DNA from 4 places in the Photobacterium piscicola genome. Region 3 is predicted to be linked to each of the others. Evidence: predicted binding sites of a transcription regulator. Region 3 holds the regulator's gene; each other region holds the start of a gene.
The links. The regulator CRP, encoded in region 3, controls carbon source genes, mostly activating them, when cyclic AMP is high. The targets are predictions, from matches to a motif close to TGTGANNNNNNTCACA.
Positions count from the first base shown of each region.

Region 1 (7,650 bases), 1.4 Mb from region 3:
TGATCCTACTGGCATTCCACCAACAGCCAATCCTTTCATACGTGTAGGCTTACTTGCTAAAAAGCGTTTGATATCCGCAGCTGGAATATGACCTTCAAAAGTATAACCTTCAATTTGGGCGGTATGACAAGACGCATATCCAGGCAATACACCCAGTTTTATTTTGGTTGGCGTGAGGTTTTCTTGATAAATGTTTTCTAACTCAAAGCCATTATCTTTCATATGTGCGACCCATTCTTTACAACAGCCACAGTAGGGAGATAAGTAATTCGTGCCTTTGATTATTGGTGATGTTGTTGGTGTAGTTGCCGCAACCGTTGTTGCTGAAACAAAAAGAGCACAAGCTAGTAAAGTATGTTTGATGATCATAATGATATTCCTAAATAACGCGATGCACACCAGTCAGTACGAGATGGTGACATATAATAAGGTAAGTAACGTGGTGTTTGTGGAGAAAATACTTACGCCATTGGCGGTTTTAGCAAGGGCTCATGATAATAACGAGGAGAGTGACACAAAGCACTTATGAGTATTTCGGTACTATGGAGAGATTGAAAACTAAAGTTAGAGAGCAATGCTGGCTGATGCTGTGATGAACAATCACTATCATTACAGTCATCGCTGCAATTAGCGATAAGTGAGAGGGTTACAACCTTTGTATTATCACAACAGCTAGCTATTTCTATCTCACTACAATGCGTCATTGGTGTTATTCGTGTCATGTGTGCATACGCTGTATTGGTGAATACAGTGATGATTAGCACACTATGTACAATAAAATATAACCAAGAACGTAGCATTTTTAGTTTTATTATCCTTCTATGATTTTTGTGCATTATAGGTTTAATACGCAATTCGACAACGAATAACTTGTAATAAAGTATTAAATATATCTATATTATATTGCTTGTATGAATGGCTGACACATATTCTTACAGCTAATTTATGGATGAAAAAAATCAATTCGTTTAAATTCACCCTTGCGCAGTGTGATGAATAACGTTGGGTTTATTTAATGTATTGAAAGCGCTTTTAGGAAAGAAAATGCAATATACTGAAAAAGATCGTCGAGTTTTGCACGATACATGGATGAGCTATAAAGCAAAAATGCGTATAACTCAAATTGAAATGGCTAAAAAGCTAGAGTTAACGCAACTTGAATTTTCAGACATTCTGCGAGGGGATGCTGTTATTCAACATCAGTTTGTTAATGATTTTTGTGGCATTTTAAATATTGATCCTGTTTTAATACTTCCTTCGTTACGTGAAGCGGTACAAAAAGGATCGTTAGCAAACTCTATTGTTAAGAATACTTTTATATTTGATGGTGAAATAAAGAAGGTAACGTATGTTGGTAATCAACTTGTTGTTGAGTATGAACATAAGCCTAGCATTAGTGATGCATGATATAGCGTTATTTATTCTATAAAAAAAGGCTCATAGCATAATGCGATGAGCCTTTTTAAATGGTAGTTACTTGACTATTATTTTTTACTTTTCTTCGCGTTTTCATCCCACTCAGGAACAAAGAAATAAAGTACCGTCGCGGCAAGTATTGAGCCCATGACATCAGAAGGGAAGTGCATTCCTAACCATAAACGGCTAATACCCACACCTGTTGCCCAGACAATTAACCCTCCTGCTAAAAGATATTTACCTCGGCGAATAAAGAAACCACCCCAGAATAAAACACAGATAGCAGCAAAAATAGTATGGCCTGAAGGGAAAGAGTAGTTTGTTTCACCTTCCCAGCTACGTAAACGCCAAGAACTTACATAAGCAGAGGCTTCTTTTACAACATTATCTTTAGCGGCTGTATCTAATGCGTAGAAAGCTTCAGGAGATTCCACTAAATGTAGGCGTTGTAATTCATAGCTGTAAGGGCGAGGAATCGCCGTTTCGTGTTTTAATACTGTTTTAGTGACAAAACTTAATACTAATAAAATACCAAATTGAATCCATACTTTAGTGATTGTTTTCTTTGGTAACCGCATAAAAACAGGTGATAAGCACAGTAATGCTGCAGTAATAAGGAAGAATGGACTGCCTGCACTATCAGTAAGTAATGCAAATGAGATGCCTGCTGGATTGCTGACAGGTGTAGTGAATGCCGGTATCGGGAAAATATGAATGGCGATAAAGAGTAATATAGCAAATAAACCTAATGCAAAAAAATTAGGTAATTTTTTAGATATAAAAGTCATCATGGAGAGAGTTCAATCTTGTCATTTAATAATAATTAAGTAAGCCATAAAAAAAGCGGTCGAGTGTCATAAAATTGACATTTTTTCATGATTTAAAACGGCTGTCTTTTTCGCACAAATTGTACAAAATGTCATTAAGAAAATCGTTGAATAACAACTTCTATACTTATTTGTCAGGTAAGGTTCATGTTTCTTGTCTTTTACACAATAATATAATAAATCACCCTCATAAATTTTACAATTATAGCTGTTTCTGTAATGTTAATTTTGTAAATTTACTGAGTGTATTTTAGTGTTCTTTCTTAATCTGTGAAGGTTGTCACGTGAAAATGCGCCAACATTAAGAAAACTTAATGTTTATCTTAAACTAAGTTTAGCTAACTACTGTATGGTTAGCACATGCTTAAACGACATATGTTGTTTATTAATTTTGATGTAATGATATGGAGAAGGGAATGAGTATTCTTGGACATTTCCAAAAGCTCGGAAACGCGATAATGTTTCCAATCGCAGTATTGCCTATTGCTGGTATTTTATTGCGTATTGGACAACCCGATCTATTAAATATACCTTTTATTGCAGCAGGTGGTCAGGCGGTTTTCACCAACTTAGCACTTCTATTTGCAATGGGTGTTGCGGGTGGTTTCTCAAAAGATAACTCAGCGGCAGCAGCAATTGCGGCAGCGGTTGGTTATTTCATTATGATGGCTGCGATTAAGACACTTAATGCTGATGTCGACCCAGGTGTTGCGGGTGGTATCATTATTGGTGTGTGTGCAGGCCTGTTATACAACCGTTTCCATGCAATCAAATTGCCAGAGTTCTTAGGTTTCTTTGGTGGTAAACGTTTTGTTCCTATCATTACTGGTTTAGTTGCATTGATTCTTGCTTTTGCATTCAGTGTAGTATGGCCTCCAATCCAAGGTGGTATTAACCACTTAGGTCAATGGATCCTAACCAGTGGCGTACCTGGCGAGTTCGTATACGGTGTTGCTAACCGTCTATTGATTCCACTTGGTCTACACCACATTCTTAACAGTATGGTTTGGTTTGTATTCGGTAATTACACTGATCCTGCAACGGGTCAAGTGGTTACGGGTGAAATCTCACGCTTCTTTGCGGGTGATCCATCTGCGGGACGTATTCTAAGTGGTTTCTTCCCAGTAGTAATGTTCGGCCTTCCAAGTGCGGCATTGGCTTTCTATGTAACGGCTAAGAAAGAGAACAAGAAAGTTGTTGGTGGTATGTTATTGAGTGTGGCATTAACTGCATTCTTAACTGGTATCACTGAACCAATCGAATTCATGTTCATGTTCCTAGCACCTGGCTTATATGTTGTTCACGCTATCTTAATGGGTCTTAGTATTGTTGTTGCATCAATGCTTAATATCCACATGGCGTTTAGCTTCTCATCTGGCTTGATTGACTACATCCTGAACTTTAACGCTCCAGCAGCGCATAATTCATGGGAAATTATCCCAATGGGTCTAGTGGTTGGTGCGCTTTACTTCGTGATCTTTGTTGGTGCGATTAAGATGTTCAATCTTAAAACACCAGGTCGTGAAGATGCACCAGAAGAAGATTCAAACCCAACTTCAGATAGCAAGGCTGATTTAGCAGAACAATACCTAGAAGCGCTAGGTGGTAAAGATAACCTAACCGATATCTCTGCTTGTATCACTCGTCTTCGTCTAGGTATCGTTGACCGCTCAATCATCAATGATGCAAAACTTAAACAGTTAGGCGCTAAGGGCGTGGTTAACGTAGGTTCAAATAACCTTCAAGTTATCTTAGGTCCACAAGCTGAAATTATTGCTAACCAAATGAAAGCACTTTAAGTCATCATTAGTTAAGTAAAATACAGTCTTCGCGATTTCATAACTTCCCCCTATGGTCGCGTTAAACGGTCTACCTCTGGTAGGCCGTTTTTTTATAGCTAAAAAATAGAAGTGGACTGTGTATAATACTGGCGCGTTACGAACAAAGCATGAATAAGTGATTAGATCTAGGTTTAGGCATGAAATGAAAATATTAATAATTGAAGATGATCTTACTACTCGAGAATTTGTTGCGAGAGGATTACGCGAGCATGGATTTGTAGTAGACGAAGCTGAGGATGGTCATCAAGGTTTAATGATGGCAACAAGTTGTGAATACCAGCTGATTATTTTAGACCGTATGTTACCGCAATTAGATGGCTTGAAAGTGTTAGGAGCGTTAAGAGCAACGGAAAACCATACGCCTGTGATGATATTAAGTGCAATGGATAGCGTTGAAGATCGCGTTGTCGGTTTAACGTCGGGAAGTGATGATTATCTGACGAAGCCTTTTGCTTTAGCTGAGCTTGTTGCTCGTGCCAATATTCTTGTTAAACGTAATCAACTCGTTGCTGCGACGGTGTCGTCTGAATATAGCTATGATGATTTACGATTAGATATTAAATCACATCGTGTATGGCGTGGTTCTCGGCTGATTAATTTACAGCAAAAAGAGTTCTTGTTACTGCAATATTTAATGGAACATGTCGAAAGTGTTGTCTCTCGTATGAGTCTATTTGAATCAGTTTGGAGCTACCATTTTGATCCAAAAACCAATGTTATTGATGTGCATATTGCTAATTTGCGTAAAAAGTTAGAACAAGAAGGAGAGCCGAGTCTCATCCATACTGTTCGAGGGGCTGGTTATGTCTTACGCCGGGTCTGAAAACCTGTCGCGATCAACTATTTTTAAAGTGTTGATGTATTTTATTACCTGTGTCGCTTTTATATTTATTCTATTTATCAATCAGGTAGTGGTTAGTTCTGAAACGTTTTACCACCAGCAATTAAAACGTGATTTAGTTAATGAAGCTAATTTGTTTTCGATGATAGTTAATAAAGGTGACAGTGGTGCACTATATCGAACGATAGCGCAACGTAAACTAAGTAATACGACATTTAGCTACGTCATACAGCCAACAAAGCGTATTAACAAAGAATTATTAATTTATCCAACAGCGTCTTTTATCTTTGGTCATGGTAGTAAAACATCGCAATTATCTCAGGTGATACCGTTGCCTTTAGGAATGGAATTAGTCATAAAAATTAATCCTCAATTTATGCAATCGTACCGACAAACTGTTATTCCGATGTTACTTTCTGGTATAGCGGTGCCTGTGATTCTTATGTTGGCTGGAGCTTCATTATTTGCGGTGGTTATTTTAAAAAAATTAGCACGAGTTAATCAGGGAATGAACCGCGTTATATTGGGTGAAAAAGGGGTTAAGTTACCGGTTAGTTCTAATGATGATGAATTTGATGTGCTAGCAATGCACCTTAATTTTATGATTGAGCAAGTAGAGAAAAAAGAAACATCGTTAAAGGCATTGTCGGTCGGTATGGCGCATGATTTACGTACCCCTATTGCTCGAATGAAGCTGCGTTTAGAACGATTACTGACACAAAATACGGCGCCACATACCAAAGAATTAGAAGCATGTCATGATGATTTGGAAGTCTTGTTAAGTATGTTTAATGGTATGCTTGAAATTGCTAATTTAAACAGTGGTAAACAGCATATTGATAAAGAATGGGTTGATTTGTCTCAAGTTTGTCGAGATGTGGTTGAGTTTTTATTACCCATTTCAGATGAAAAGAAACAGCGATTGACCTTTAGAGAAGATCAACCATATCGATTACAAGGTGAACCAAGTTTATTATTTAGAGCAGTCTATAATTTAGTTGAAAATTCAATTAAATACACGCCAGAACAGGGTGAGATTGATGTGATTGTTGACCATTTTGGTGTGGTTGTGATTGATAATGGCATGGGAGTATCTGATGAAGACAAACAACGTATTCGTGAACCCATGTTCCGTGCTGATCGTAGTCGAACTCATCAAGGATTTGGGTTGGGACTGTCGTTAGTTGAAGCTGTGGTTATTCGTCATAATGGTGAGTTAGTTTTCAGTGATAATAATCCAGGATTGCGATCACGACTGTATTTACCTCTCGCGTCTGAATTAGCAGCAAAGATTGATGAAGTATAATTAAATATCGTTAACATCAAAAAAGCCCAATCGATAGTCGATTGGGCTTTTTCTTAGCAATACATTCTTGAATAATCAATGAGACTGATTACTTATTAACTGTTAATCGCGTTAAATTTGTCTTTGCGTTCATTAAAGCGTGACACTAAATCATCAATACCGTCTTGGCAATAAGGTTTTAAGCCACTCATTACCATACGTTTACTGCCTGTACCTACAATTTCACCATTTTCTTTAAAACAGAAATGAAGAGTAACATTGCCACGCTTGCCTTCTACTTCAATAATAGAGTTGGTTAGCTCAACAGTGGGCGCAGTAAGGTCTAAGCGAGTGAAATCAAGTTCCATACATTCATAGATCACCAATGGGCGTGTTGGGTTGATCATGATGTCTTTAGATTTCATCAACGGAACCATGATGTGAGGAAAGTTCATTCCTGAAAATTGCACATAGTTTTTAGTGACTTGTGAAATTAACACCTCATCTTTTGTGGTTTCGCCACTACGTGTGACATCCATGTATACTTTGCCCTTACAGTCGATAACTGAGAGCTCTGTAGGGGATTTTATATCTATAAGTAGGCAGCTTGATTCATTGATCATGCCTGCAAATTCGAAGCGCATTTTTTGGCTAAGGCCAACATTTGCTAGCAGAACCGAAAATAGCAGATCGCCAGGTACACAAAAACGCTTGTTATCTTCATCGTGAATAGGGTTAAAGTCACCGGCTACGCGTTTTGCAAAATGACTTGCTTGTGCACGAGTAAAAGATAATTCACCGCTGTTATCTGAATAATATGAATCTAAAAACATGTTTACTTATAATACCTAAAAATAAGACTGTCGCTATTCTACAACATAAATATCACTTTAATGGTCTAGCCAGATGATATTAATGTAAATACATATATTGATAAAATACATACTAATAATAGCGGGAATAAAAAAGCCCTTGCAAACGAGCGAGGGCTTCATAAGGTTGAATGTGCTATAGACGTATATCAAGTGGTATTACGGTGACTTTATCACCAATATGGGCATATTCTTGTTGTGGCGGAATTTCTATTAGGCAATTAGCCTCACTCATTGAACGTAAAATACCAGAGCCTTGTGATCCTATTGTTTTCACTGAAAGGCGACCATTGGCATCCCAGTTATAATAACCACGCAAATATTCAGTACGGCCAATACGAGATCGCAGAGGTTCTGCTGCAATAGCGGTATATGTTTGTGGCTGCCAATCTTGATAGCCTTGTTGTTTGCGAATTGCTGGCTCAACAAATTGTAAGAATGTCACCATAACAGCGACAGGATTTCCCGGTAACCCAAAGAATGGAATGCCATTAATATGACCAAAGGCGAGTGGACGTCCTGGGCGCATATTAATACGCCAGAAGTTAATTTGCCCAAGTTTATCCAA
Region 1 covers NZ_CP175534.1:1,966,874-1,974,523, reverse strand. The annotation lists gene ACJZU6_RS09465 (DUF411 domain-containing protein) at 1-369, opposite strand, end outside; gene ACJZU6_RS09460 (transcriptional regulator) at 1,045-1,407, shown strand; gene ACJZU6_RS09455 (phosphatase PAP2 family protein) at 1,485-2,207, opposite strand; gene nagE (N-acetylglucosamine-specific PTS transporter subunit IIBC) at 2,660-4,042, shown strand; gene ACJZU6_RS09445 (response regulator transcription factor) at 4,227-4,907, shown strand; gene ACJZU6_RS09440 (sensor histidine kinase) at 4,888-6,231, shown strand; gene ACJZU6_RS09435 (DUF3581 domain-containing protein) at 6,327-7,043, opposite strand; gene ACJZU6_RS09430 (bifunctional molybdopterin-guanine dinucleotide biosynthesis adaptor protein MobB/molybdopterin molybdotransferase MoeA) at 7,219-7,650, opposite strand, start outside.
Region 1: a site for CRP is predicted at 2,513-2,528, ahead of nagE (N-acetylglucosamine-specific PTS transporter subunit IIBC). Genes of this name have one in related genera too.

Region 2 (7,650 bases), 1.2 Mb from region 3:
GATGGTTTCTTCTCCACCGCTGATCGCTCAACGATGGATATTATTCGTGAAACAGAGGTTGAGTCACTGGCTACATTGGAAATCAATGTTGAAGATGAGCGTATTAAACCGCTGTTGTTCCGCTATCGTGCGCGTAACTACCCATTAACACTCACCTATCAAGAACAACAACGTTGGAAGCATCATTGCCAAGATTTCTTTGAAGAGAACATGACCAAATACATGGAGAACTTTGAAGCAGCGGCGCTCGATTGTCAGTCAAATGAGCACAAAATGAAGATCATGAAATCACTATATGACTATATTAGTAAATTGATGTAATTCATAGTGTTACATATTTAAAAATACAATAAGCTCATCACAGGAATCTTGTGATGGGCTTTTTTATTATTAATGAGATCTGTTATTTGATGATTATCGTAATTCCGTCAACACTTAATGCTATCGAGTGAGGTTGTGTTCGAAGGGCTTACAAGTAGGTGGATAATGACAACGAAAACGGCAATAAAATGCTATCGCTTTGAAGGTATTGATTTTATTCCTGAAGATAGGCTACTTCGATGGCATGATAATCAACAAACTTTGTTAACTAATGACGAATCCCGTTTTTTAGCCTCTCTTTGCCATCTTGCGGGAGAAGTTGTCAGTATTGAATCGGTCTATCGTTATACCTTCACCTACCCCAATGCATACGAGGATAGCGGAGATCATCATTATGATCTCAATATTCTATTATTATCACTGTCTAAAAAATTACTTCGCAATGGCAAAATGGCGATACCTATCTATATTATCCCTAGTTATGGCTTTCGCGTGTCATTACCCAATACCGCAGCAGTGCGTAATGAAACACCTGTATTAAAAAAAGCACCGTCATGGTCAAACATTACAAAAAAGCACACAATAAAACCGTTCCCTTTGGGAATAAAGACTAATTACGCAACTATTTGCACCTTAATAATCATTACATTTACACTACTGCTTGGTGGGTACATTTTGACAATATAGCAACATTAATGCTTGTTTTATCAACAGAAACCAATATAGTTCATTAACCGCCATTAATTAGTGTGACAATTATCATGTTTATTTGTATGATGATTGGAAATATTTAAGAGTCATACCACCCATGAATTATATACGCTCATTTGCTATCGTCATGATCTGTTTCTTTTTAGGACAAGGCATTCAGCACTGGTCTGGATTACCGGTTCCTGGCAGTATCATCGGCTTATTTATTCTTTTTATTGCTCTTGTCACTGGCATTTGTCGTGCAGAGTGGGTTGAAAGTACCTGTAATTTATTAATTAAACACATGGCATTGTTATTTGTACCTGTTGGTGTTGGTTTAATGAATTATTTAGGTGTCATTGAAAATAACGCAGCGATCATTTTTGCAAGTACCCTTGGCAGCACCATTATTGTATTAATTGTTATTGGCCTAGCGGTACACCATAAGGAGAAACAGTCATGATTTGGTTGGTGGCAACCTTAGTCTGCTTTTATGTTGCACGTTATTTAGCAATGAAAATTAAAAATCCTTTTTTCAACCCTCTTTTAATCACGCTTATTGTTATGATTTTGGCCTTAAAATGGTTGGAAGTGCCTTATCAGACCTATTTTGCACAAAATGAAGTGATTAACTATTTATTGGGTCCTGCGGTTGTTGCATTAGCTTTCCCGCTATATCAACAAATTGGGCTTATTCGCAGTAAGTGGAAAACCATTTTAACCTCTTGTTTTGTCGGTAGCGTGTTATCAATGACCTTTGGTACTGCGATTGCTTTTTCAATGGGTGCGGATGCTCAACTTGCAGCAAGTATTTTACCTAAATCTATCACTACCCCTCTTGCAATGGCGGCTTCTCAGCAAATTGGAGGGATTCCTGCGATTACCTCTGCAATGGTGATTATTGTGGGGTTATTTGGTGCGGTATTAGGTTATCCGATCATGAAATTATTCCGCGTGAAACATCCACTAGCAAAAGGCTTGTCAATTGGTACGGTGTCACATGCATTAGGTACAGCAAAAGCCGTAGAAGAAAACTATCAAGAAGGTGCATTTAGTTCTTTAGCTTTGGTTATTTGCGGCATTATGACCACCTTATTAGCCCCACTGATGTTTCCTCTACTATTACGTATTTTTGGACATGCTTGATCAGCAATAGCACAATTGAGCACAAAGCATACAAAACGGTCAATTTTTACTAAGTCATTGAAATGTTGTATGCTTTGTTACAGAAACAAGTGTGACGCCACTCTCAGTAATGTAATAGGTGTAATGGCAAAACCAACAGTGTGATCAAGATCACTTCTAACTCATTGTGATTCACATAGAATGTTTTGCCATAAACAATGAAGGAGTAACACCCAATGTACGCACGTGTTATAAAAGCATTAAGCTTATTACCTGCTGAATTGGCGTCAGCTTTAAAGCCTATTATCGAAGATTCAAATTTCGACTCAACGATCAGTCCTGAGCAATTCGAATGTTTATTATCAACAACGCACATGACTGATACTGAACTTCGCTTGGCCCTCCTTCCTCTTGCTGCTTCCTATGCTGTAGTCCCTATTTCTAATTTCTATGTTGGTGCAATTGTACGTGGCACATCTGGCCGCTTATATTTTGGTGCTAATATGGAATTTGAAAACGCAAGCATGGCTTGTACTATTCATGCTGAACAATCTGCCATTAGCCATGCATGGATCAAGGGCGAAGTGGGCATTAAAGATGTCACTATTAACTACAGTCCTTGTGGTCACTGTCGTCAGTTTATGAATGAATTAACATCAGCGAACGACATGATGATTCAACTGCCACAACGCGAACCAATGACACTGCAACAATATTTACCTGATTCATTCGGCCCGCTAGATTTAGGGGTTAAAGATGGTCTATTAAGTGATTTTGATAATGGCATTCGCATTGAAGAAGGTTCAGAGCTTGCGATTAGCGCCTGTAATGCCGCTAACCGTTCTCATGCTCCTTACTCAAAGAACTTCAGTGGTGTTGCATTAAAAGCACAAGATGGCCGTATCTTTGAAGGTATGTATGCAGAAAATGCAGCCTTCAACCCAAGCTTACCTCCTCTGCAAGTTGCATTAATTAATATGAATATGTCTAACTATTCATTGTCTGAAATTGCAGAAGCGGCACTGGTAGAAAGTGCAGAAAGTAAAATTAGTCAACTTGCACGTACACAAGCATTATTAGAAGCACTGAATCCTGATATTCAACTAACATATGTTGCTTATTAAGTCGGTAATTGATTTGAATATTCGAAAAAGACCGCCTCACTGGCGGTTTTTTATTATCTAAACTTGATCAATGTTGGCTATCAAACATCAAAAGCGTATTATCTCGCCACCTATTATTAGAAGCCAATGACAATGTCTCAAACACACAATCCTTTGAAAGGAGCAGCATGGATGCTCACGGCTGGGCTCGCGTTTGCTATCGTAAACAGTTTAGCTCAGTACCTTAGTATCAAACTGCATGTTCCTTCCACGTCTGTTGCGTTGATCCAATACTTTATTGCATTAATCGCTATGTTTCCTTGGCTACGTACATTAGGTATTCGTCAATCGCTTAAAACCAACCACTTTTGGTTACACTGCTTACGGGTGTTTTTTGCGGTTATCGGTATCCAGTTATGGCTATGGGCATTAGCCTACCCTGTCCCTATTTGGCAAGGTATTGCGCTACTAATGATTTCCCCACTATTTGCAACAATCGGTTCAGGGCTCATTCTAAAAGAAACTGTCGGTAAAGCGCGTTGGTTGGCAACATTAGGCGGTTTTGTTGGTGCCATGATTATTCTTGAGCCATGGTCTGAAGATTTTAACATCGCGACATTATTGCCTGTAGGTGCGGCTTTTTTCTGGGCGGCTTATTCATTGATGGTGAAGAAACAATCTAGCCATGAATCACCAACCACGATTGTGATGTACCTGCTCATTCTAATGACACCGTTCAATCTTATTTTAGCTGCGCCTGACTTTACGATGCCAACAGTGAGTTTTAGCTGGTGGTTATTAATTATTGCGGGCTTATTGACAGGCTTAGCACAATGGGCAATCGCTAAAGCCTATGCCGTAGCTGATGCTTCTTTTGTACAACCTTTTGATCACGCAAAATTACCTTTAAACGTATTAGGTGGATGGTTAGTCTTTGGTTGGACACCACCCGGGCGATTATGGCTTGGCGCTGGAATTATTATTCTTTCAGTTGCTTTTATTACCCACTGGGAAAATCGCAAAAAATAATCATTTAAACCGCTTATGATAAGCGGTTTTTTTTCGCTTTCCGTTCTTCAATTATGAGATTCCTATCAAACACCCACCAAAAGCAAACGATTGCGCAAACATCAAAATAAGGTATGATTAACGGCAGATTTCACCTTTAATGACAAATCGTAAGGAATTTCAATGTTTGGTACAGCTGCTTGTTCTGATGCAACCCGTGTATTACTGCTTGGCTCTGGTGAGTTAGGCAAAGAAGTTGCTATTGAGTGTCAACGTCTTGGTCTTGAAGTGATTGCTGTTGATCGTTATGAGAATGCACCAGCAATGCAGGTAGCCCACCGTAGCCATGTGATTGATATGTTAGATGGTGATGCACTTAAAGGTATTATTGCCCTTGAACAACCCCACTTTGTTGTCCCTGAAATTGAAGCAATTGCGACAGATACTTTAGTTGAACTTGAAAGCCAAGGTGTCAATGTCGTCCCCACCGCTAACGCGACTAAACTGACTATGAACCGTGAAGGTATTCGTCGTCTTGCCGCTGAAACCTTAGCTATTCCAACCTCGCCTTATGAATTTTCTGATCAATATGCCGATTTTGAAGCCTCAGTGCATCGCATTGGCATGCCGTGTGTTGTAAAGCCGATCATGAGTTCATCAGGCAAAGGTCAAAGCGTGATTAAAACTGCCGCAGACATTGAATCAGCATGGCAATACGCACAAGAAGGGGGACGTGCAGGTGCAGGCCGAGTGATTGTTGAAGGCTTTGTCGATTTTGATTATGAAATCACCCTACTCACAGTGCGCGCGGTTGATGGAGTACATTTCTGCGCACCAATTGGTCATCGCCAAGAAGATGGCGACTACCGCGAGTCGTGGCAACCACAGCAAATGTCAAAAGCAGCCTTAAAAGCGGCTGAGGATGTTGCTCAGAAGGTTGTGAATGAATTAGGCGGTTATGGCCTATTTGGGGTCGAATTGTTCGTTAAAGGCGATACAGTGCTGTTTAGCGAGGTATCCCCTCGCCCGCACGATACTGGAATGGTAACCCTGATCTCTCAAGAGTTATCTGAATTTGCATTGCATGTCCGTGCCTTTTTAGGCATGCCAATTACCACGATTACACAGTATGGCGCATCAGCTTCTGCGGTTATTCTTGCTGAAGGTATTTCTACCAATATTCGATTTGATAATTTAACCGCTGCGTTATCTCGCCCACAAACGCAAATAAGACTGTTTGGCAAACCTGAAATCAATGGTCGCCGCCGTCTTGGAGTTGCGCTTACACGCCGTGATAACATTGATACAGCTATCACTGATGCCATTGCTACAGCAGCAGACGTTAACATCATTCTGTAGCCTTAGCGGCGCAATTAAAGACAATAAAGGCGTCACATAGACGCCTTTGTTTTTCCAACTACGCTATTACTCGTTTATTAAACGTCAATTAGCCATACTTCTTCAGCAAAACGCTCAACACCACGCTGACGACGAGGATGGGTGGCATCCGCTTCATCACGCTCTAAGTGGGTTATTTTACAACCACTGAATAACGCTTCTATTTCAGTTCTAGGCACTGAGAATGGAGGCCCATCCATTTGTGGTTGTGGATAATCTAAGGTTACTAATAAAATACGCCCACCAGGTTTAACCAACTGCAATAAACGTTCAACATAACGTTCACGCATTGATTGTGGCATCGCAACCAATGCCGCACGATCATATACCACATCAACCGGTGCAATAGGAACGGTAAAATAGTCCCCTTGGTAGATTGTGATCTCATCAAATGAATACACGTGCTCACAGCCGATCCCAGTGACTAATGGCGTGTAAAGATTCTCAGCAAAAAAGGCTTTTACTGCAATATCGCTAAGTTCAATTCCAACCACATCGTTATGGCGTGCAGCGAGCCAAACCAAGTCTTCAGATTTGCCACACATTGGTACTAACACGCGATCATCACGTTGAGCATTCACCTGTGACCAGTATTTTATTAATAATGGATTAACGTCAGTTAAGTGAAAACCAATTCGATCTTCAGCCCAACGGCTATGCCAAAATTCAGCGTCCATGTATTACCTTCTTTCTTTATATATTTTTTATTTGATGCTAGTTGACCATAAGTCGCTATTGAGACTCAAGGGTTAAGTGCAGATGAAGTAGGAAAAACAGGAAGTGCAGGAAGTGCAGGAAGTGCAGGAAGTGCAGGAAGTGCAGGAAGTGCAGGAAGTGCAGGAAGTGCAGGAAGTGCAGGAAGTGCAGGAAGTGCAGGAAGTGCAGGAAGTGCAGGAAGTGCAGGAAGTGCAGGAAGTGAGAATAAACAAGCTAAACAAGCTAAACAAGCTAATGCAGGTAAATATGTTGCTTTATAATAATCAACAAAAAAGGGATGCCATAGCATCCCCTTTTTATTGACCACGCTGATAGCTAGATCAAAAATCTGTTTTTCAATTTTTCTATCGGAGAGTCATTGAATAACGATTGGAAGCCACTCAGGTTATGAAATTCTGAATAGTTTAATCGAATCACGACGAACCGTTACGCCACGGAAAGTTACTGGCTCTAACAACGTCATTAGTTGCTTAGAAACAAAAAACTTACCGCCATAGCTACGATCACCGCCACGATTAACCCAATCAGCAAATTCATCAGCCAGACTGAACATTGAGTTACCGACTAATAAAACTAGAACTTTAGCAACTTCGCTATCATTCTGACGGTTAAACTCTGCGTCACGAACTTTCTTACGATATTCGTCGACAATTCTTTCAAGGCACTCAAATCTGCTCATATACACCACCATAAAAATCGAGGCGTGGATACTACTGCTCAACTCCCGTTAAATCAAGCCATCTCAGCATGTTTCTTGTGTTTCATCATTAAATTTTTCACTTTAATAACATTATTAATACTTATCACTAAAAAAATTCGTCTTTATCTTCATTTTTTGTCATTTTGATAAAGTTTTATTTAAAATACATCTTTATACGAGTTAGAATAATTCCTTTTACTCATAGTGGTCATAAAACATGAATAAAGAAACTGACTTTCGTCTATTAGGTCGGCTTGACAGTGAATTTAAGACGATAACCGCAATGATTGATATTTATTGTGCAAAACATCATCAAATCAATACTCTAAAATTTCAACGATGTAATAATTGTGACCAATTTAGAGCTTACGTAAAACAGCGACTTGATCGCTGTCCTTATGGAGAAAATAAACCCAGTTGTAAGCAATGCCCTATCCATTGTTATAAGCCACAACAAAAAATTATGTCACAAACGATTATGCGCTATTCAGGCCCTAAAATGATCGTTAAGCATCCAATAATGGCCATTAAGCACTTAATTCATGATAAAAAAACGATACCTGAACGTAACAAAGAAATGCTCTCTAA
Region 2 covers NZ_CP175534.1:1,821,162-1,828,811, reverse strand. The annotation lists gene sbcB (exodeoxyribonuclease I) at 1-321, shown strand, start outside; gene ACJZU6_RS08745 (hypothetical protein) at 487-1,008, shown strand; gene ACJZU6_RS08740 (CidA/LrgA family protein) at 1,130-1,474, shown strand; gene ACJZU6_RS08735 (CidB/LrgB family autolysis modulator) at 1,471-2,157, shown strand; gene cdd (cytidine deaminase) at 2,373-3,260, shown strand; gene ACJZU6_RS08725 (DMT family transporter) at 3,393-4,268, shown strand; gene purT (formate-dependent phosphoribosylglycinamide formyltransferase) at 4,431-5,606, shown strand; gene ACJZU6_RS08715 (thiopurine S-methyltransferase) at 5,684-6,322, opposite strand; gene ACJZU6_RS08710 (hypothetical protein) at 6,388-6,669, opposite strand; gene ACJZU6_RS08705 (hypothetical protein) at 6,748-7,041, opposite strand; gene ACJZU6_RS08700 (nitrous oxide-stimulated promoter family protein) at 7,280-7,650, shown strand, end outside.
Region 2: a site for CRP is predicted at 2,248-2,263, ahead of cdd (cytidine deaminase). Genes of this name have one in related genera too.

Region 3 (7,650 bases):
CCGCAGGTAAAGAAGGGTTAATGGTATTAGTTGCGGGCACTGATGTGGTGCGCTTTACGCCTTCATTGGTAATTGATAAAAAAGATATCGATGAAGGAATGCAACGCTTAGAAGCGGCAATTGCAACGTTATATGAACTGCATTCTGCTGAGCTGTGATTGAATTGCTATTACGGGGTTAGTTAACACCAATAGCCCCATTCTAACGCTGATGTTGAGCGAGACAATGGCAGGAGTCATTGTCTATATTTAGGAGGGAATGCTATGCTCATTATTCGTCCTATTACTGCCGCTGATTATCCTGCACTGATGCAATGTGCAGAAGCCTCTGGTCATGGTTTTACATCATTACCCATCAATGAAGATTTACTTCGTCGCCGTATCCAACATTCTCAAGCCAGTTTTAATGCCAGTGTTACCTCTCCAGGCCAGGAAAGTTATCTATTGGTCGCCGTTGATAGTGATACCAATCAAGTAGTTGGTACAACAGCAATTGAAGCGACGGTTGGACTTGATGTGCCTTTTTATAATTACCATTTAAGTACTGTGACCCATGCTTCGCGTCAGTTAGGCGTACACAACATTGTTAAGGTACTGACATTGGGTAACCAATACACTGGGGAAACTGAGCTGTGTAGCTTATTTTTATTGCCCGAGTGGCGTCAAGGTACTAACGGACGCTTATTGTCAAAGTCACGTTTCTTATTGATGGCTGATCATCAACAGCGATTTGCTAAGGTGGCTTTTGCTGAAATGCGTGGTGTCTCTGATGAACAGGGGAATTCCCCTTTTTGGCAATGGCTGAAAGAACATTTTTTTTCGATTGATTTTACTTATGCAGATTATTTAACCGGTATTGGCCGCAAAGGCTTTATTGCTGATTTAATGCCTAAATTACCGATTTACGTCAATTTACTTAGCAAAGAAGCACAAGCGGTGATAGGGAAAGTACATACTAATACTCGTCCCGCGTTACAACTGTTAGAACAAGAAGGATTTTGTTGTCGCGGTTATGTTGATATTTTTGATGCCGGTCCTAGTGTTGAATGTGACGTGCGTAATATTGAAACTGTGCGTCATTCGCAGCGCTATTCGGTCAATATTGGTGAACATAGCAGCCAACAACATTATCTTATCTCAAATGGTCAGTTAGCAGGGTTTCGAGCGGTTGTGGCTTCTATTGCGATTACTGCACAAGGACAAGCCATGATGACCGCTGAGGTTGCCGCTGCACTTAATGTGGAAATGGGTGATGAAGTAAGGTTAATAGCCCAACCATAAAAGGAGAGACGAATGAGCTTATGGATTAATAATCAATGGCTAGTGGGCGATGGTGAGCGATTTCAATCACTCAATCCTTATAATGATGATGTGGTTTGGCAAGGTAATGCTGCGAGTGTAGAGCAAGTTGAGAATGCTGTTGCTGCTGCAAATTCAGCGTTTTTAAACTGGCGAAATACGACGTTTAATGAGCGCTTAGCCGTTATTGAACGCTTTGCTCAATTACTGCAACAACATCAATCACAATTGGCACATATTATTGCGGCAGAAACAGGTAAACCAGTATGGGAAAGTACCACGGAAATCGCGGCGATGATTGCCAAAGTTGGGTTATCAACGCAAGCTTATCATGAGCGAACGGGTATTCGTCAGCGTCAGCAGGCCGAAACTACCATGATTGTTCGCCATCGTCCTTTGGGGGGGATGGCGGTATTTGGACCATATAACTTCCCCGCACACTTACCTAATGGCCATATTATTCCAGCATTGTTAGCGGGTAACACCGTGGTATTTAAACCCTCAGAACTGACACCTAATACCGCTCAACGAATGTGTGAATTATGGCAACAAGCGGGTATTGCTGATGGGGTGATTAATTTAGTACAAGGTGGACGTACAACGGGAGCGGCGTTAGCCATGGCAACGGGAGTGGCTGGAGTATTGTTTACCGGGAGTGCGCAAACGGGGCATTTGTTACATCAACAATTTGCGGGGCAACCGCAAACTATGTTGGCTTTAGAGATGGGAGGTAATAATCCATTAGTGATCGGCCAAGAGTATGGTGACATTGATGCGGCGGTATATACCATCATTCAATCGGCTTTTTTAAGTGCTGGACAGCGTTGTACTTGTGCACGGCGATTATATATCGCCACAGGAAAAGCTGGCGATGCTCTGTTAGCCCGTTTAGTGACGGTCGCTTCACAATTGCTGGTGGGTGATCCCTTTGCAACCCCTGCACCGTTTATGGGGCCATTAATTTCTGCTGTGGCGGCGGATCACATCATATTGCATCAACAACAACTTTTGGATGCTGGTGGCGTTGCTTTATTAACGGCAACGCGGGGACAAGGCGCAATTGTGACGCCTGCGATTATCGATGTTAGTGCTATTACTGAACTTGCGGATGAAGAATATTTTGGACCACTATTACACGTTAGTCGTTATGTTGATTTTACTCAAGCGGTAGTCAGTGCCAATCAAACTCGCTATGGCTTAGCGGCAGGGCTCATTTCAACCGATGAGCAACAATGGCTCTATTTTATTGAACATATTCGTGCTGGTATTGTGAATCGAAACCGACCCTTAACGGGAGCGAGTGGTGATGCACCTTTTGGTGGCCCAGGCGCATCAGGAAATCTTCGCCCAAGTGCTTATTATGCTGCGGACTATTGTGCTTATCCTATGGCGTCTGTTGAAGGGGATGATGTGCAATTACCGTCTCAATTAGCGCCAGGAGTAAGCTTGAGCTAAGGTTTAATGAGTGATAATGCTTTCAATAGGCAGGCTGATTATGGAATCTATTACCCAACTTTTTGATGGTTTATGGCACGATTATAGTCACCGCTTATGCCCTTCAGCGGTGCAAATACAGCAGTTGTTAACCGAGGACACAGCATTACTTAATGATCATATTGCATTGCGCAGCTTTGGGTTACCGAAGTGTGGCTTAGCCGTACTGGCTGCGCCATTTATTGCTTTGGGTTACCAACCGCAAGCAAAATATCATTTTAGTGCCAAAAAGCTGTATGCCGAATCCTTTATTCATGCAAACCCGGTGTTGCCAAAAGTCTTTATTAGCGAATTACAATTAGCGGGGTGCTCGGCTGAATTACAACATACGATACGAGCCTTGCTTGATCAGGTTGATGATGATTATTTTCGCCAACCTGATTTTATTTATCGTGGCCGTCCATGGCAACTTGACTTTGCGACCTATCAATTTTTAGCGGCTGAAAGTGAATATGCAGCGTGGGTTGCGGCACACGGTTTTGGCGCTAACCATTTTACGGTGAGTATTAATCAATTAGAACAGTTCTCTAATCTTGAAGAGGTTAATCATTTATTGCGCCATAACCAGTTTGTTATTAATCAAGCGGGCGGGGAAATAAAAGGTAATGCTGAGGTGATGTTGGAACAATCAGCAACCATGGCTGACAAGGTGGGGGTCAGTTTTCGAGATGGTATTCATAACATCCCTGGTGGATTTTATGAATTTGCAAAACGCCATCCCCAAGCGAATGGTGAGTTATATTCAGGGTTTGTGGTTGCTTCGGCGAATAAAATTTTTGAAAGTACAGATCGTTAATTGTAAGCCAAATAAACAGTGCTTAGCGCATAAGCACTGTTGTTGAAGGGTTAGTTATCCAGTGGTGAAGCCCAAACACCTGATTCATCTGCAGGGCAGCGACGTAATCCGGTTTGTTGTTCGAGATAACAGCGACTATCACTAAACCCTGTCATTTCAATGGTTGTTGGCTGACTAGTTAATATCCCAGGTACCGTGGTGTAACTGTTAACTGAAAAGCGTTCAATATCCATATTGACCATCATCGATTTAAAATCCATTTGTGAGCAAAATGTAGCATAAATAGATGTTATTACAAGTTAAAATTTAACACTAATGCCTGAGTGTTCAATGATTGTTTTACGGTGATCATCTGGGGAGTGATAAAAAAAAACCGCAGGCATAAGCTGCGGTTTCATCGGTGATTTTGGTATGACTAAAATAATTAGCGTGTACCGTAAACCACAATAGTCTTGCCATGAGCAGAAATAAGATTTTGCTCTTCTAGCATTTTAAGAATACGGCCGACTGTTTCGCGAGAACAACCTACGATCTGACCAATTTCTTGACGAGTGATCTTAATTTGCATGCCATCAGGGTGTGTCATTGCATCAGGTTGTTTTGCAAGATTCAGTAATGTCTGTGCAATACGACCTGTAACATCAAGGAACGCAAGATCACCCACTTTTTGACTTGTCACTTGTAGACGACATGCCATTTGAGCAGATAGACGCATTAGAATATCTGGGTTAACTTGAATTAATTGACGGAATTTTTTAAATGAAATTTCTGCAACTTCACAAGGGCTTTTTGCGCGAACCCAAGCTGTACGTTCTTGGTCTTCTTCGAACAAGCCGAGTTCACCAATAAAGTCGCCCTGGTTTAGGTAAGAAAGGATCATCTCCTTACCTTCTTCATCCTTGATTAATACAGCAACAGAACCCTTCACGATGTAGTACAAAGTCTCTGCTTTTTCACCTGCGTGAATTAACGTGCTCTTTGATGGATATTTGTGAATGTGACAATGGGAAAGAAACCACTCTAAAGTTGGATCTGTTTGCGGTTTACCTGGAACCATATTACTAACTTCCTCTGCATATGTTGCCCAACAATATGTTCTGTAAAGATAACTCGACAAAACTGTGCGTTGGCAGAGTTATTCACTCAGCTGATGGGCTGCGAGCTAACTTAAACTGGTTTAGAGTGTATCCTTTTTTTGGGGCTTTTTCTTGATATTGATCTCGATGACCCGCTCATTTATGAGAGATAAGTGTGCACATGATCACATCGTTGTGACTTAGTTACCAAAAGCACCGTTTCAAAGTGATTTTGCTCTCCAATTCTAGCAATAGAAATATGCAACACAATTAGCATTAAACAAAATAAATAACGTTTACATCGATGGAATTATCAACAAAAATAAGATCAAATTTTAAATAATATAGCTCAAGGATATAAAAATGCAGTCACGTGTAAAATGGGTAGAAAACATGACGTTTGTTGGCCAATCAGCATCGGGCCATAGTGTCGTTTTAGATGGTAACGGTGGTGAAAAAGGGCCAAGTCCAATGGAGTTGGTATTAATGGCTGCCGGGGGATGTAGCTCTGTGGATGTTGTTAGTGGTTTACAAGATTTACAACAGCAGATCACGGCTTGTGAAGTGAATATCTTCGCCGAACGTCGTGAACAAGCGCCACGAATTTTCACTCATGCCAATTTACACTTTGTTGTTACTGGCCATGATTTAAATGATGCACTAGTGAGTAAGGTGGTGGCTGACTCGCTTGAAAAATATTGCTCAGTTTGTTTGATGCTAGGTAAAGGTGTTGAAATGAGTCACAGCTATGAGATTGTTGTGGCGTAACTCGATGACGATGACGGTTGCTGATATCAGTAACCGTTTATCAACGAGTAGTGAGAGCTACGTCTGATACTTACTTCTGAGTATCATACAAGAAATAATGCTTACGCTATTTTTCCATTTTCAATGAGTTGTTCAAGCAACGGTCGCATAATCAGTTCCATCGCAAAACTCATTTTCCCACCAGGAACCACAAGGGTATTGTGGCGTGACATAAATGAGCCTTGAATCATCGCCAATAAATGTGGAAAGTCGACATTTTTTAAGCCACGAAACCGGATCACGACAAAGCTTTCATCTAAACTTGGAATACCTTTCGCACTGACAGGGTTTGACGTATCAACGGTAGGGACTCGTTGAAAATTAATATGGGTGCGAGAAAATTGGGGTGTGATGTAATTAAGATAGTCATCCATTGAGCGCACAATTGATTCCATCACCGCTTCTCTTGAATGACCGCGGTCGCGAGTGTCGCGAATGATCTTTTGAATCCACTCTAAGTTTACAATGGGCACCATCCCAATCAGTAAATCAACATGCTGAGCGACATTGGTTTCACCATCAACCACACCGCCATGTAGCCCTTCATAAAATAACACATCAGTATTTTCAGCTAACTGTTGCCAAGGCGTGAAAGTACCCGGCATTTGATTATAAGGTACGGCTTCATCAAAGGTATGTAAGTAACGCCGAAACTTGCCACTGCCGTCTTGAGCATATTGCTCGAAAAAGTGGGCTAACTGTTCAAAGTCATTGGCTTCTGCACCGAAATAGCTGATATGACGACCTTGTTCTTTGGCTTTACGAATCTCACAATCCATCTCTGGGCGAGTAAAACGATGAAAACTATCGCCTTCTAACCATGCGGCGTTGATGTCCATCATATTAAACATTTTGCGGAAGGCTTCAGAGGTGGTGGTCGTACCCGCGCCTGATGAACCAGTGACAGCAATAATAGGGTGTTTTACCGACATAACTCACCTTGTTGTTGTGATTAGCACAGGTTTAATAACAAATAATGGTCAGCGATAAATGTTACTACATGTTTGCTAAAATGTCGGTATTAAGTGATAAAAATGCAACTGATACCAAGTTTTAATGGTTATCGCTACAATAATGTAGTGATTACATTTGATTGCGGAGCTTAATATCTACTGATTCATGCAATTCAGAGAAAACAATTACAGCATCACCAGATTGTAATTGGCGTCGTACATAAGCCACTTTATCACTGAGGCTGATTTCAACTTCGCCATAATCAGTGCCTTCTCGTAAAATAAATTGTTCGATAAGGTTAGTGAGTGTTTCTGGTGCGATGTCTTGCCAAGGGATAATCATTACAACTTCTTAAATGACTAATAAAATAATAGCCGCAGTATATTCTTAAAATTAGCATGAAAGAAAGTCAGTCATTATTTGGTTGGGTTGTTTGATGTTGATCTAATTGTTGTTGAAACCATGCAGGCACTGTGTGCTCTAACCAAAATTGTGGTTTGAGTAAGCTGCCATTGATAAAACCGACATGACCACCGGTGGCTGATAAATCATAACGAATGTTGGCGGGTAATGGCTGTGATGGAATAACATCGCTGTTCATAAACGGATCATCTTTAGCATGAATGATTCGTAAAGGACGACGAATATTTGTCAGTTGCAGTAAGCCACTGCAACGTTGATAGTAGTCATTAGCATTTTTGAAGCCATGTAATGGTGCTGTTACTGCTTGATCGAATTGCCACACATTGTTAATCGATGCTAACTGTTGCTGATTAATGGGCATAGTGTGAGGCTGACGTTCAATCTTTTTGGCAATGGTGCGTTTAAGCGATGTTAGTAAGTAGCGTTGATATACTCGTGAGAACCCTTGCTGAATACGATCAGAACAGGAGGCAAGGTTAAGTGGTGGTGAAATCGCTTGAGCGGCAATCAGTTCGCTATTGTCACGGTAGTTAGCTAAGTAATTAATCAATACATTACCACCCAGAGATACCCCAACAGCCATAAATGGGCGTTGTGGAAATTGCTGCCGTAGCCATTGAATGAAGAAGCGTACATCTTTGATGTCACCGGAATGATAGCTTTGTGGATGACGATTTAATTCACCGCTGCAGCCTCTAAAATGCATCATTACTCCAAGCCAGCCTTGCTGTTTGGCGGCCATCAATAAGCCATTAGCATAAGGGCTGTTAAAACTGCCTTCTAAACCATGTAATAAAATCAT
Region 3 covers NZ_CP175534.1:594,285-601,934, forward strand. The annotation lists gene ACJZU6_RS02825 (aspartate aminotransferase family protein) at 1-158, shown strand, start outside; gene astA (arginine N-succinyltransferase) at 264-1,280, shown strand; gene astD (succinylglutamate-semialdehyde dehydrogenase) at 1,293-2,753, shown strand; gene ACJZU6_RS02840 (DUF1338 domain-containing protein) at 2,794-3,588, shown strand; gene ACJZU6_RS02845 (hypothetical protein) at 3,639-3,833, opposite strand; gene crp (cAMP-activated global transcriptional regulator CRP) at 4,013-4,645, opposite strand; gene ACJZU6_RS02855 (OsmC family protein) at 5,028-5,432, shown strand; gene ACJZU6_RS02860 (phosphoribulokinase) at 5,534-6,403, opposite strand; gene ACJZU6_RS02865 (YheU family protein) at 6,555-6,767, opposite strand; gene ACJZU6_RS02870 (hydrolase) at 6,835-7,650, opposite strand, start outside.

Region 4 (7,650 bases), 350 kb from region 3:
TGAGAGATACAGGTAATACCTAAATCGGCACTGACGCAATTGATGATAGCTTCAGTAGTATTTAATTCAAATGACGTGGTCCATTTATCTAGTCGTGGTGAAATACGATTTAGAAAAAATTCACGCGTGCCTGATCCTATCTCTCTTAATACCCATTCTGAATTTTCGAGATCTGATAGCTGTAAATTTTCAATCTGTGTTAATGGATGTTGTGGGTGACAGGCAATCACCATTTGATCACTGAGCCACGGTTGAACAACAAGATCTGAGTGTTGTACTTTGCCTTCAACTAAACCCACATCTAATTCAAATTCTGTCAGCTTATGACAGATTTGAGCGGTGTTTGAGATAAATAATGTTTGATCTCGATGTTGGGTTTCAAGTCTAAAATCGCGTAATAAAAAGGGGGTTACTTGATTACCTACGGTATCACTTGATCCTACTTTTAATTGACCAGTTAATGGACCCGCTTGATCAAATAAATTTTCAATCGCATTTGAACGAGCTAAAAGTTCATCAGCAAGAGGTAATAGTCGTTTTCCTTGTTCATTGATTATTAAACGATTGTTGTTGCGATCAAACAGTTTATGATCTAACTGTTTTTCCAATTCAGAGAGCGCCATACTAACAGCAGGCTTTGATAAAAATAATTTTTCTGCAGCGGCGGTAATTGTTTTTTCTTGCGCTACAGTCACAAAAACTTTGAGTTGTTTTAACGCTATATTCATCATTACCTCATTAAAAGACGTAAGGCGAATCATGTCCGTCTTATTGTTAAACCAATCTTAACACTGTTTTAAATATATTCAATTATTATAAACATTGGTAAACGGGTATACTGCAAGCAACAAAACAATAATTCGCTATTGCTATCATTTAAGCGGAGTAAAAATATGATTGCAGCAACAAAACGAAAACTCGCTGGTGCGCCAACACCAATGGCTGGGTTAGCATTAGGTATTGGCAGTATTTTATGGTGTTGGGAAAATGGTGCCCAACTTCATGGTTATGGACAGATTACCGGCGCGGTGATTGCCGCAGGGATGCTACTCATTTTAATGGCTAAATTTTTAGTGCATCCAAAACTATTGTGGGGTGATTTATCTCATCACGTTGTTGGTAGTGTCGTACCCACATTTGCGATGGCATTAATGGTGGTATCAAAAGCCGTCAGTGTTTATGGCTCGATCACTGTTGGTGTATATATTTGGCTATTTGCGGTTGGATTACATGTTATTTTCTTAGCATTATTCCTTTTTCACCGTGCGCGTGATTTCCATTTACACCATATGGTACCGAGTTGGTTCGTGCCGCCGATTGGTATTATTGTTGCTGATGTGTCATTTCCTGGTGTGGCAGCATTACACCCACTTGCCTATGTATTATTGATGTTTGGTATGCTTGCTTATGCTGTGATGTTACCAATGATGATCTACCGATTTATGTTCCGTGATGAAGTGCCTGATGGCGCTAAACCAACCATTGCGATTATGGCAGCGCCTGCAAGTCTATCTTTGGCGGGTTACCTAACAATTACCGCTACACCGTCACCAGTGATCGTGGCGATGTTAGGTGGTATTGCGGTGCTAATGACTGCGGTGATCTACTTAGCCTTTTTCCGATTATTACGCTTAGAGTTTAGCCCAGGTTATGCCGCCTTTACTTTCCCTATGGCGATTGGTGCGACGGCCTTATTTAAAACCGCTGCTTGGATGAAGAGTTATGGCTTTGATGCTCACTATGTCGCTCAAGTTCATGGTTTAGCTACAATTGAATTATATGTTGCAAGTATCATTATTGGTTATGTAGCCATTCGCTATTTAGCTTTTTATCGACCAGTGAGTCGATTATTCCAACGCAGTGAAATCTGTCCACACAACATTTGATAGCAATGGTGCAGTAATTTCACGAATGTGTTGTTGTACCCATAAATGTTGAGTGTGTTGCCCAGTCAATTTGGCTGGGCTTTTTTATTGGTGTTTATACAACGTATTGATATTAATTGTGGTGCTTTTTGGCGTTTTTAAGCTGTATTTATTTACAGTATCTCAGTGATGGTAGACAATTTGGTTATCTATTTTTCTGCTGTGGAATATCTGCGTGTTCACTGTCTATCATTCAAATCAGCTTGATCTGCTTAAATCATTACTCGTTGAATTGATCCGCTTACAGCCGTTAGCGAATCCGTTTGAAAAAGAGCAAATTCTGGTACAAAGTCCAGGTATGTCACAATGGTTAAAAATGGAATTAGCGACCTCGTTTGGGGTGGCGGCAAATATAGAATTTCCATTACCTGCGACTTTTATTTGGAAAATGTTTACTCAAGTTTTGGCTGATGTGCCCGAGCGAAGTGCATTTAATAAAGAAGCGATGACATGGAAATTAATGCAGGTATTGCCACAACAATTTGATCAACCTGAATTTGAACCATTACAGCGTTATTTAGAAAACGATAATGACTCGCTAAAGTGTTACCAACTGTCTGAAAAAATAGCCGATATTTTTGACCAATATTTAGTGTATCGCCCCGAATGGATCCAGCAATGGGAAGCGGGCGAAACCGTCACAGAGCTTAATGATGAGCACCCGTGGCAACCGATCTTATGGCAAGCGCTTTACGATCAAACCTTAGCCTTAGAACAATCACCGTATCATCGTGCTAATTTGTACGATCACTTTATTGAAACGCTGAACAATTATTCTGGTAATGAAGGTAAGGCGGCGTTACTGGCGGCGGGATTACCGCAACGATTGTTTGTGTTTGGTATTTCTTCCTTACCACCACGTTATCTCGATGCGTTAGCTGCTATTGGTGAACATATTGATGTCCATTTAATGTTTACTAACCCGTGTAAATATTATTGGGGTGATATTCGCGATCGTAAACATCTGGCACGTTTAGCGGCGAGACAACGAGTACAGCTACAAAATATCGCCACTGCTGATGATGTTGAGGCGTTATTGTCAGTGCTTAAAGACAACGATCAAAATAATTATGACGATGACATGCACAATGATGTTGTTGGTAATAGCTTATTAGCATCGATGGGGAAACTTGGGCGAGATAATATTTATTTGTTATCGGCAATGGAAGTCAATGAAGTCGACGCAGGTTTTGTTGATATTGAAGCAGATACGTTGTTACATGCTATTCAAGCAGATATTTTAAACCTTCAAGATCGTCAAGACGATACTCAACTCGATTCCAGCGAGCACAAATTCCCGATTGCTACTGATGATCAGTCTATTACCATTCACGCTTGTCATAGCCCAATGCGTGAAGTGGAAGTACTGCATGATAAATTGCTAGCGATGTTTGAAGCCAATCCAACCCTAAAGCCGCGTGATGTGATTGTGATGGTGGCTGATATCAATGCTTACAGTGCCGCAATTCAATCGGTATTTGGTAATGCGCCGGGTAATCGTTACATTCCTTTCTCTATTTCTGACCGTACGGCAGAGCAAGAAAATCCTATTTTATTGGCATTTTTACGTTTACTTACCTTACCTGATAGCCGCTGTCATGCCTCTGAATTATTAGAACTGTTAGAAGTACCAGCGGTGATGGAAAAGTTTGGTTTTGATAGTATTAGCTTTGAAAAAATCAAACAATGGATTGAAGAAGCAGGTATTCGATGGGGGCTTGATCAACACACAGCCAGTCAATTTGATTTACCTGAACAGCTGCAAAATACATGGCTATTTGGTATTCAGCGAATGCTATTAGGTTATGCAATGCCACATGATACTGGGCTGTTTGCAGGGATCTCTGCTTATGAACAAGTACAAGGGTTAGATGCTGAATTAGCAGGACAATTAGCAGGATTCATCGATAGCTTAATTGAATATCGTTACGCGTTGGCACAAGCACAAACCGTTAATCAATGGGCGGAGTTATTACATCAGCTACTGGATGATTTTTTTGTAGTTGAGCTGGAAGGTGAGTTAATTTTAAAATCGATTCGCGATAACTTGCAGCGGTTGCATCAGCAATTGCAAGATGCGGGTTATCAAGGGCAAATCACGCCAGCGGTATTGACACAATACTTGCAAGATAAGCTCTCTGGTGAGCGCGTTAGTCAACGTTTCTTAGCTGGACAAGTTAATTTCTGTACCCTGATGCCAATGCGCTCAATTCCTTTTAATGTGGTGTGTTTATTAGGAATGAACGATGGGGCTTACCCGCGTAATATAGCTCCTGAAGGGTTTGATCTTATGAATGGCCGCACTAAGGCTGGAGATCGTTCTCGTCGAGATGATGACCGTTACTTATTTTTAGAAGCCTTGTTATCCGCTCAACAAACATTATATATCAGCTATGTTGGACGTTCGATTCAAGACAATGCCCCAAAAGTACCATCAGTGTTAGTCAGTGAGCTGGTGGAGTATTGTCAGCAAGGCTATTGCTGCGCGGGCGATCAACCGTTAGCGGTAGATGTTTCTGCAAACAATATCAAACAACAGTTAATTCAACATCACCCGTTAGTGCCGTTTAGCCCCAGTGCGTTTATTGGCGATCACGCCAGTTTTGCGATTGAATGGTTACCTGCGGCTAACCGTGATGGGCAAGCAAGTGCGCCATTTCAACTTGATGCGTTAGTTGCTGAACCGATGGCTGATGATCAGGTTTTAGTTCTAGAGTTAGCAGAATTACAACGTTTTTGGCGTTTACCAGTACGTTATTTCTTTAACCGTCGTCTTAAAGTGTATTTTGAAGCGCCAATGGGGTTATTAGAAGATGATGAGCCGTTTGTTCTTAACGGGTTGGAAAGCTATTTAATTCGCGATCAGTTATTGGAATTATTATTAGATGCCAAGTTAAAAAATGATGATCTTGATGTCATTTATCATCAGTTTGCCGCTGAACAACGGGCTGCGGGTACTTTACCAGTGGCGGCATTTGGTGATCTTGATTTAGCGGCTAGTCGCCAAGCGGTGGCGAATTTAACTGATGTGATTGAGCCATTAATTCATGCACCATTAGCGGATCAAGAAGTGGCGATCACGGTGCAGGTAGCTCAGCATAATGTTGTTTTACAAGGCTGGCTCAAGCAGCGTTATCAGTCAGGTCTTTTACGTTACCGTACTGGCAAAATTCGTCCACAAGATCTGCTAACGGCTTGGCTTGATCATTTATGTTTGGCTATATCGGTGCCTGAAACTCAACAGGTTACCCATATCATTGGTACTGATAAGCAGTTTGAATTACAAATTATTGAACCGCAGCAAGCGCTAGCTTATTTACAGCAGTTGATTGAACTGTATTACCAAGGTTTAAATCAACCGTTAGCCTATTTTCCTAAAACTGCGATGGCAGCCATACAAGCCCATATTGGCCGTGATGGTAGTTGGAAGAGTGATGAAGAAACCGAACAAAAAGCCCTGACAAAAATGGCTGAATGTTTTAACGATGGTTACTTGTTTGCAGGGGAAGGTAGTGATGATTATATTCAGCGAGTATGGCCGCAGTGGAATGATGATGTGGCACAAGAAGCGAATCAATTAGCGGCATTGGTGTTACAAGCTGTGGTGGTGAACAGTAAAGAAATTAAGCCAGAATAATGCGGTAGTGAAGTAGTGTGGCCGCCAGCAAATCATTGTTAGTTGTAGGGTGTTCGCTGTGCGGCCACAGGTCCAGAGGTGACCAAGTTTCTGGCGCTGATACTAACTAACCACCGTCGTATAAACCGTGAGTAAGTTCTCACAATATAGGAACACAACAGAATATTAGGTGCCAATATTTACTTATAAGTGTTGGGTCACATAATAACGAGCCAAATTACTGACATTGAAAACTATCAGGCTAGTGCTGTTGTTACATATAGCAACCATGGGATGAGTAACATAATGGCGACTGAAGTACTAACAACGGATGACGTACTAACGAATATTCTGCAACCAATGACGTTTCCATTGCATGGTACGCGTTTGATCGAAGCATCAGCAGGAACGGGTAAGACCTTTACCATCGCAAGTTTGTATTTACGGCTATTGTTAGCGCATGGTAGTGAGGCGACGCGTCATCAACAGCAATTGACCGTAGATCAAATTTTGGTGGTAACTTTCACAGAAGCGGCGACGGCAGAATTACGTGATCGTATTCGTGCCCGTATTCATGATGCGCGGTTAGCGTTTAGTCGTGGTGTTAGCCACGATCCTGTTATTGCGCCGTTATTAAATGAATATCCAGATCATAAATTAGCCGCAACCCTACTCTTACAAGCCGAACGGCAGATGGATGAAGCCGCGATTTATACTATCCATGGTTTTTGTCAACGAATGCTGACTCAAAATGCGTTTGAATCAGGCAGTCGATTTAATAATGAATTTGTGACTGATGAAAGCCAATTAAAAAAGTTGGTGGTTGCAGATTATTGGCGTAGTAATTTTTATCACTTGCCGCCAGCTCTGGCGCATGAGGTTCGTGAAATTTGGTCTGCACCAACTAAATTATTAAAAGAAATTGGCAATAGTTTAACTGGTGCGCCAGTGCGATTATCCGTGGTGGCGATGACTGAATCGTTAGAACAATTACACCAGCAAAATATTGTGCGGATTGATGAAGTAAAAGCGTTGTGGCGTCAGCATCAAGCAGATATTGAAGCTTTAATTGCTAATTCTGGTATCAATAAACGCAGTTATACCAAAAAAAGTTTACCCAATTGGATTGAGCAAGTCAGTGCATGGGCTGCGCAACCTACTGTTGGTTATGAACTGCCTGATAATTTGATTCGCTTCCATCAGCAGACATTAATTGAAAAAACGGCCAAAGGTGATGCGCCTGAGCATGCGGTTTTTAATGTTATTGCTGAACTGTTAGATAATCCGGCTAACTTGCGTGAGCCACTATTAGCCCATGCAATTGAGCATTGTCGTCAATTATTGGCTGACGCTAAAGCGCGTAAAGGGTGGTTATCATTTGATGACTTGCTGACGCAGTTAGGCGCTGCAATTGATAATGATGTTGATGATCTACTCGCGAGTAAAATTCGAGCCCAATATCCGGTGGCGATGATTGATGAATTCCAAGATACCGATCCATTGCAATACGGTATTTTTAGTGATATTTACCGCCATCATCCTGAATGTGGCTTGTTTATGATCGGTGATCCTAAGCAGGCTATTTATGCCTTTCGTGGCGCCGATATTTTTACGTATATTCAAGCCCGTCGCCAAGTTACTGATCACTATACATTAGCGACTAACTGGCGCTCGACAGCTAATATGATTGCTGCGGTTAATAGCGTGTTTCAACAGCCAGATAGTCCGTTTATTTATGATCAAGATATTGAATTCTTAGCGGTTGATCATAGTCCTAAAGCAGCTCAACGTAGCTGGTGGTTAAATGGTGAAGCACAACATGCATTGACGTTTTGGTTACAAGATAGCCCTGACGGTAAGCCAATAACTAAAGGTAATTATCAAGCGACAATGGCCGCAGCTACAGCGGCACAAATTCAACATATTCTGACTCAATCACAACAGCACCAAGCGTACTTTTTAGATGGTGAACAGCAACATGCGATTGCTGCGGGTAATATTGCGGTATTAGTACGTACTGGTACTGAAGGGCACTTAGTGCGTGAAGCATTATCCAAACAAGGCATTGCCAGTGTTTATTTGTCTAACCGTGATAGTGTTTTTTCAACC
Region 4 covers NZ_CP175534.1:948,276-955,925, reverse strand. The annotation lists gene ACJZU6_RS04705 (LysR substrate-binding domain-containing protein) at 1-728, opposite strand, end outside; gene ACJZU6_RS04700 (TDT family transporter) at 894-1,886, shown strand; gene recC (exodeoxyribonuclease V subunit gamma) at 2,101-5,562, shown strand; gene recB (exodeoxyribonuclease V subunit beta) at 5,848-7,650, shown strand, end outside.
Region 4: a site for CRP is predicted at 5,689-5,704, ahead of recB (exodeoxyribonuclease V subunit beta). Genes of this name have one in related genera too.